Regions from separate parts of the Solibacillus silvestris genome, predicted to be linked through region 1. Evidence: riboswitches for the same ligand, from Rfam matches in the RefSeq annotation. Region 1 holds a riboswitch; each other region holds the start of a gene.
What was found. Region 1 has a riboswitch for thiamine pyrophosphate ahead of tenA (thiaminase II). Riboswitches for the same ligand answer to the same signal wherever they lie in the genome.
Positions count from the first base shown of each region.

Region 2: it holds a riboswitch for thiamine pyrophosphate, as region 1 does, so the genes downstream of both, thiT (energy-coupled thiamine transporter ThiT) here and tenA (thiaminase II) in region 1, are expected to answer to the same signal.
Region 3: it holds a riboswitch for thiamine pyrophosphate, as region 1 does, so the genes downstream of both, tenA (thiaminase II) here and tenA (thiaminase II) in region 1, are expected to answer to the same signal.

Region 1 covers NZ_JBQCJW010000054.1:30-2,300, reverse strand. Annotated here, with positions in the region: gene rsmI (16S rRNA (cytidine(1402)-2'-O)-methyltransferase) at 1-548, shown strand, start outside; TPP riboswitch at 657-745, shown strand; TPP riboswitch at 900-987, shown strand; gene tenA (thiaminase II) at 1,085-1,771, shown strand; gene ACTHOQ_RS18185 (ATP-binding cassette domain-containing protein) at 1,796-2,236, shown strand.
Region 2 covers NZ_JBQCJW010000016.1:24,481-26,751, reverse strand. Annotated here, with positions in the region: gene thiT (energy-coupled thiamine transporter ThiT) at 230-775, opposite strand; TPP riboswitch at 900-1,008, opposite strand; gene ACTHOQ_RS11325 (magnetosome magnetite crystal formation protein family) at 1,139-1,465, shown strand; gene yxzF (small protein YxzF) at 1,525-1,662, shown strand; gene ACTHOQ_RS11320 (AAA family ATPase) at 1,707-2,271, opposite strand, start outside.
Region 3 covers NZ_JBQCJW010000003.1:163,752-166,022, reverse strand. Annotated here, with positions in the region: gene ACTHOQ_RS03160 (glycoside hydrolase family 18 protein) at 1-379, shown strand, start outside; TPP riboswitch at 717-814, shown strand; TPP riboswitch at 883-981, shown strand; gene tenA (thiaminase II) at 1,056-1,745, shown strand; gene thiM (hydroxyethylthiazole kinase) at 1,726-2,271, shown strand, end outside.

The DNA.
Region 1 (2,271 bases):
CAATTGCAGAAGATTTTGCGGTTGTGCCGGTTCCGGGAGCCAATGCAGCATTAACCGCTCTGATTGCTTCTGGCTTAAACCCACAGCCATTTTATTTCTTTGGTTTTTTAAAGCGAAATAAAAAGGAACGCCGTGAGCAGCTTGGAAAATTGGCGAAGCGCGAGGAAACGCTTGTATTTTACGAGGCACCACACCGTCTTAAGGACACATTAAAAGATCTACAGCTTGTATTAGGTGATCGTAAAATTACATTAGCACGGGAATTAACAAAAAAATTTGAAGAATTTTTACGCGGAACAGTAGAAAAGGCAATCAACTGGACAGCTGAAAATGAAATCCGTGGCGAATTTTGTATTATACTTGAAGGTAATCAGTTAGGTGATGTAGAAGAAGAAGCTTTTGACTGGTCCTCGATGACATTACAGCAGCATGTGGATTATACAATGGAAGAAATGAATACTAATTCAAAGGAAGCAATCAAGGAAGTCGCTAAATTGCGCGGTCTTTCGAAAAGAGATGTGTACAATGAGTACCACCGAGGGCCTTAAGAAAAGGCGAGTGATGGAAAAAGGTTGGATAAAAATGTATGATTTACTCAGAATCACTTGCGCAAACTATAATACATGTTATGATGTAAATAATATAAATAATATAAATAATAGCACTAGGGGCGCCCATTGGCTGAGAAGAACCCTTTGAACCGGATCTAGTTAGGACTAGCGTAGGGAAGTGAGGCATGTTGATAGGATAGATACGTGTACATTCCCCCGCTCTCTAAAAAGAGTGGGGTTTTAATTTTTATGGACAAGAAAGGTATAATCAGTTCACTGTAATTACCATAAGAGAAAAACATCATTTTCCATGAATTGTGTTTTCAAATAAGAAAAATTAAATATGTAATTAAACTCTAGGGGCGCCATTGGCTGAGAAGAACCCTTTGAACCGGATCTAGTTAGGACTAGCGTAGGGAAGTAGTTTCGATTGTATGTGTATACAACTTATGCAACGAAACCATTTCCTATTTAAGGAAGTGGTTTTTTTATTTTTCAGGAAAGTGCTTGTTATAAAAAAGGAGGAACTAGAAATGAAAGTGAAAACAGAAAAATTTACAGACCGACTTTTTAGAAATGTACAACCTATTTGGGAGGCAAATCATAGCCACCCATTTGTACAGGAACTTGGTAAAGGGACATTGGATAAGGAAAAGTTTATCCAATACATGAAGCAAGATTATGTGTATTTAATTGATTACGCGAAGCTATTTGCCATTGCATCTGTCAAATCTACAAATCTCGATATGATGGGGAAATTTGCTGCGATACTAAACGACACGCTTCATTTTGAAATGAAGCTACATCGCCAATTTGCAGCTGAATTTGGAATTACGTCAGAAGAATTGGAGGAAACAAAACCAACCCCTGCAAATTTAGCGTATACGAATTATATGTTAAATGCTGCGCAAAGTGGTAGCTTAGCGGATGTAGTAGCCTGCCTCTTACCTTGTGCATGGGATTATTGGGAGATTGGCAAGCTGCTAAGGGCGCAGTATGGACACGATTTATCGAATAATCCTTATGCCAAGTGGATAGAAACATACGATTCAGAGGAATTCGGCAACGGTGCAAAATGGTTGATTGACGTGATGAACGAATTAGCAGAGGGAAAACCAGAACGAGAGCTAGTCCAATTAGAAAAGCATTTCCAAATTACGTCAAAGTACGAGTATTTATTCTGGGATATGAACTATCACATACAGGATTGGCCGATTTAGTTTGTTTGAGAAGGTGATAAAGAAATGGTAGTTAGCTTACAAAATGTGACCTATGTTATTGAGGAACATGCCTCACCTGTAATCTCTAAATTAAATATGGAAATTAAACAGGGGGAATTCGTATCAATCATCGGCAGAAGTGGTACAGGAAAAAGCACGATTTTTAAATTGATAACCGGGCTACTCACGCCAAATGAAGGGCGTATTGTGATTCATAATCGTCTAGCAGCCCCAGGTGATGTGGGCTTTATGCCACAAAAAGATTTGCTACTGCCATGGCGTACTATCCTACAAAATGTCATGATCGCAACAGAAATTCAGAAGGATGTTACGCTAACAATAGAGGAAGCGATTGTCTGGATTAAGCGGGTTGGTTTAAAAGATTACGTATATGCCTATCCGAAAGAACTATCCGGTGGAATGAGACAACGTGCAGCTTTTTTAAGAGCACTCCCCCTCTGTTAGGATAGATGTCGTACCGAGCTAACGTGATATGATTA
Region 2 (2,271 bases), on a different contig from region 1:
TACAAGATTTTCTCTGTGACGAAAGCATTAGCGACAGTCACAAGCAAGCTTCCAGCGGGAACAGCAAAATTTATTTTGCGACGAAAGCGTCCGACCCGCAATGGAAATCAACCCCATGTTATGGTGATGAACCTTTTTTATGTATATTTTCTTGAAAAATTAGAGTTCCCCAACAAAAAAGAAATAGGTTTGCAGCGATATGACTCCACTACAAACCTTTTGATTTTATTTAAACTTGCTGCACCTTTTGCAATAAGCGCGGTGCTGATGTGAATAATAAGACAGCAATAATAGCCGTAATTACAGTTGCAGGAAGCATGTAGGAACTATTATAAATAATCGAATATGTCCATACATTTTCATCGCCCGCATATTCTTTAAAGAAAATAACACCTGCCAGCAAATGTGAGACAAAGCGTAATGAGCCGCCTATCAACGCTCCTATTATAATATATAGCGTCATTTTTCCTTTATTAAGCGATAGGGATGCTTGCAATAAAGGTTTTCTTACAAGAGCAGCCAAGCCTACAACCGTAAATGCCAGGCCATAATCGAGAATTGCTTGAAGCCAATGCACAATATATGCACCGAACATCATTTGCATAACTCCGATAAGTAATCCTGTGGCAAGGCCTGCTGTCAATCCCCAACGAATCGCCATTAAAATAATCGGAATCATTACAAAGCTGATCGATCCACCTTGTGCCCACATTTTAAAAGATATTTGGTCCAACACGAGTCCGATGGCAGCGAAAATCGCTATTTCCACCATCATCAATAATTTTTTTCTTGTCCATAACAATGCCCCTTTCTTTTTTCCGATGTAACAGAAGTGAAGAAGGAATAGAAAACATAAAAAAAACGATAATCAGGACAAAAGCCTGACTATCGTTTGAACAGTCGGTTTCTATCCACATCCCTACGCAAGTTTTAACTTACAGGTTCAAAGAGTCAGTGCAATCACGTGCACAATCTCAGCCGACTTACTCGGCCCCCCTTGTGGTACATCTAAGTATTTATTGTTTGAACAAGCTCATTGTATCGAATATTTCCATAATTATCAACCGCTATTATTTTGAAACTAAATTTGCGGATGTCACGTATATGTAAATGTATATGTATAGAGGAGGGAAAAATGATGGACCAATCAAAAGGTTTAAGTGCAATAAGCTATTTGAGTTTTTATTTTGCGCCATTTATTTTGCCGTTAATTATATTTTTTGTTTCAAAAGATGAATTTGTTAAAAGCAACTCCCAAAAGGCATGTATTACACAATTCATCCCGATTGCACTTGGCATTATATATATGATTTACTTTTTCGCCTCAGCGCTTTCTTGGAATGATACTTTTACAGCGCACGACTTTTTTGTAAGCACATACTTTATAGGCTTTGTATTATTAGTCATTATTTTCTTTGCAGCGGCAATTTGGAATTTAGTCCAGGCAATTAAAGTTTTACGGTAATGTTTATCTATGCCTAATATTTGGGTATATTTTTTGTACGAAATGTCATTCGTTAAGGAGTGTTATTTGTGAAACTAAATAAATTCATTAAAACAGCAATCAAATATGGACCAATCGTGTATCCCATCATAAAAAAAATGATCGATAAAAAATCGGTCCCGCAACCTACGAGCACACGACGAACTCCGAAACGTTAATAATAGCGGTTCGACAACCCTCCTTGGCCGTCGAACCGCTATTTTCATTTTATAATGATCTCTGTTTTACTATGTCCTTCTTTAAGCTTTTGCACTTGCAAAATTGCCGGTATCGCTGCTTTTAGTTCGGCCACATGCGATATTACACCGATGAGACGGCCTGATTGCTGGAGATCAATCAATATATCGATTGCCCGGCGCAGTGCTTCCTCATCCAATGTACCGAACCCTTCATCGATGAACATCGTATCAATATGCACGCTTCCTTGCACACTTTGAATGACGTCAGCCATCCCTAAAGCAAGCGAGAGCGATGCATTGAATTTTTCGCCGCCGGATAATGTTTTTACATCGCGTGTTTGCCCTGTATGGCTATCATATACATCAATGCTTAGCCCACTTTGTGCATTTCCTTCTTTCCGTCCTGTTGATTTCAGGAAATACTGACCATTCGACAGGAGACGAAGCCTTTCATTTGCAGCATGCGTCACCTTTTCCAAGTAGCCTATTTGCGCGAATCGCTCAAAGGAAATCTTCGCCTCGTTTTGTCCTCGAATCAAGTCATAAATATGTTCGACTTGCATAAGTTTTATTTTATAGTCTTCTATT
Region 3 (2,271 bases), on a different contig from region 1:
GGTACAATACGCATTAACCGAAATTCCGGCAAGCAAAATATTGCTCGGGCAAAACTTATACGGCTATGATTGGACACTGCCTTTCGTACAAGGAGGGGAATATGCGGAGGCATTAAGCCCGCAGCGCGCGATTGAATTGGCTAAACGCTACAATGCGGCTATCGAATATGACTATGTCGCACAAGCACCATTCTTCAATTATTATGATGAGCAAGGGCGCTTGCATATCGTGTGGTTTGAGGACGCCCGCTCAATCCAGGCGAAATTCAATTTAGTTAAACGATTGAATTTGCGAGGTGTCGGCTATTGGAAGCTCGGTCTGCCATTCCCGCAAAATTGGCTGCTCATCGGGGCGAATTTTCATGTTGTGAAGAAGTAGTGGTTTTAGTAATATATCCGAACTGTTCCCTGATTTGGAAGTCTCGTTCCAACTAAGTGCCAAGTATAAAACCGATAGTATTCGATGGAAAAATCAGTGGCGAAAATAAAAAAGTGAAATCGACTCATTGATTTCACTTTTTCCTCAATTGGAAATAAAAACAGGATTAACCGATTGCTGTGTTGAAGTTTGTTTATCCGGGAATTTTAACATAAAGCGTTACGGGGCCAAAGTTGCGTAAGTTTTGCGGAGGCAGGGAAAAAGAAATAGCGGTGCATCATTCTCCTAACATTCGCTTGCTATGCAAAATTTAATTTGATACACTCGATTTAATTAAATGCATTTGCAGGGGGACACACTGTGTTGAGAAGGTTAAAACCTGACCCTTAGAACCTGACCGTTAACACGGACGTAGGGAGCAAAGTACAAGATTATACATATGTACTTACTAGGGCTCCGCGTATTTTTTTACGTGGAGCCTTTCTTTTGCAAATACTTAAGCATTTGATTTGCGGGGGGACACATTCGTGTTGAGAAGGTTAAAACCTGACCCTTGGAACCTGACCGTTAATACGGGCGTAGGGAGCAATGAGAAGTGGCATTTACACTTTTTGGCGTCTCTACTATTAGAGGCGTCTTTTCGTGCTTCCGCTCACTAAAAAGAGGAGGAGTAATAATGGAGTTTTGCGAAAAAGTAAGAAAAGAAACGGATTACTATTGGGAGGCTAGCTTTTATCATCCTTTTGTGCGAGGCATTGCGGATGGAAGCTTGCCGCTGGAGAAATTCAAATTTTATATGCTGCAAGATGCGTATTATTTAAAGCATTACACGAAAGTGCTTGCGCTCGCGGCTGCAAAAGCTACGAATGATGAGGATGTCCGCTATTTCCTGCAGACAGCGAAGTTTATACATGAAGCCGAGCTGGAATTGCATCGCACTACGTTTAAAGAACTAGGGGTGACAGCTGAAGAAATAGAACAATTTGAAGCAGCGCCGGCAGCTTATAACTATGTGAGCCATATGTATAATGCCGTTCATAATGGGGATGTAGCAGAAGCATTTGCGGCAATATTGCCTTGCCCATGGCTATATCAGGAAATCGGGCAAAGATTAAAAAACGCACGTCCTAATGTACAGCTTTATGAACAATGGATCGAACTATATGCCTCCGCCGAGATGCGCCAAAATATCGAAGCACAAAAATCCATGCTGAATCGCTATGCAAAGGAACAGCCAAGAAAGCAAAAGCTATTGGAAGAGCATTTTAAGAAGAGCTGCTATTACGAATGGATGTTTTGGGAAATGCCGTGGACGAAGCAAGGCTGGGTACAAGGGGTGTATATAAATGAGCCTGCAAAAAATTAATAAAAAGCAGCCATTAGTGCATTGCATAACAAACTATGTCGTGGCGAACTTTACGGCAAATGGCTTGCTTGCAGTCGGGGCTTCCCCGGTAATGGCTGATGCAATAGAGGAAGCGGCGGAAATGGCTTCAAAAGCAAATGCGCTGCTCCTTAATATGGGTACATTAAATGACCGGGCAATTCAATCAATGAAACTGGCAGGACAAAGCGCAAATGCGCATCAAATCCCCGTTGTGCTCGATCCGGTCGGGGCAGGGGCTACTGTATTTCGCTATGAAACGGCAAAACAGCTGCTCGAACTTTTAACGATTAGCATAATCAGATGCAATGTGGGCGAAATGGCTGCAATCGCAGGTGCAGATTGGGAATCGAAAGGTGTTGATAGCGGCGAAGGGGAAATAGATGTTGCAGAAACGGCCATGCAGCTGGCAAATAAATATCAGTGCATCGTTGTTGTTACCGGAAAGCAAGATGTAATAACAGACGGGAAAAGGCTTGAATATGTGGATGGTGGTCATGTAAAGGTG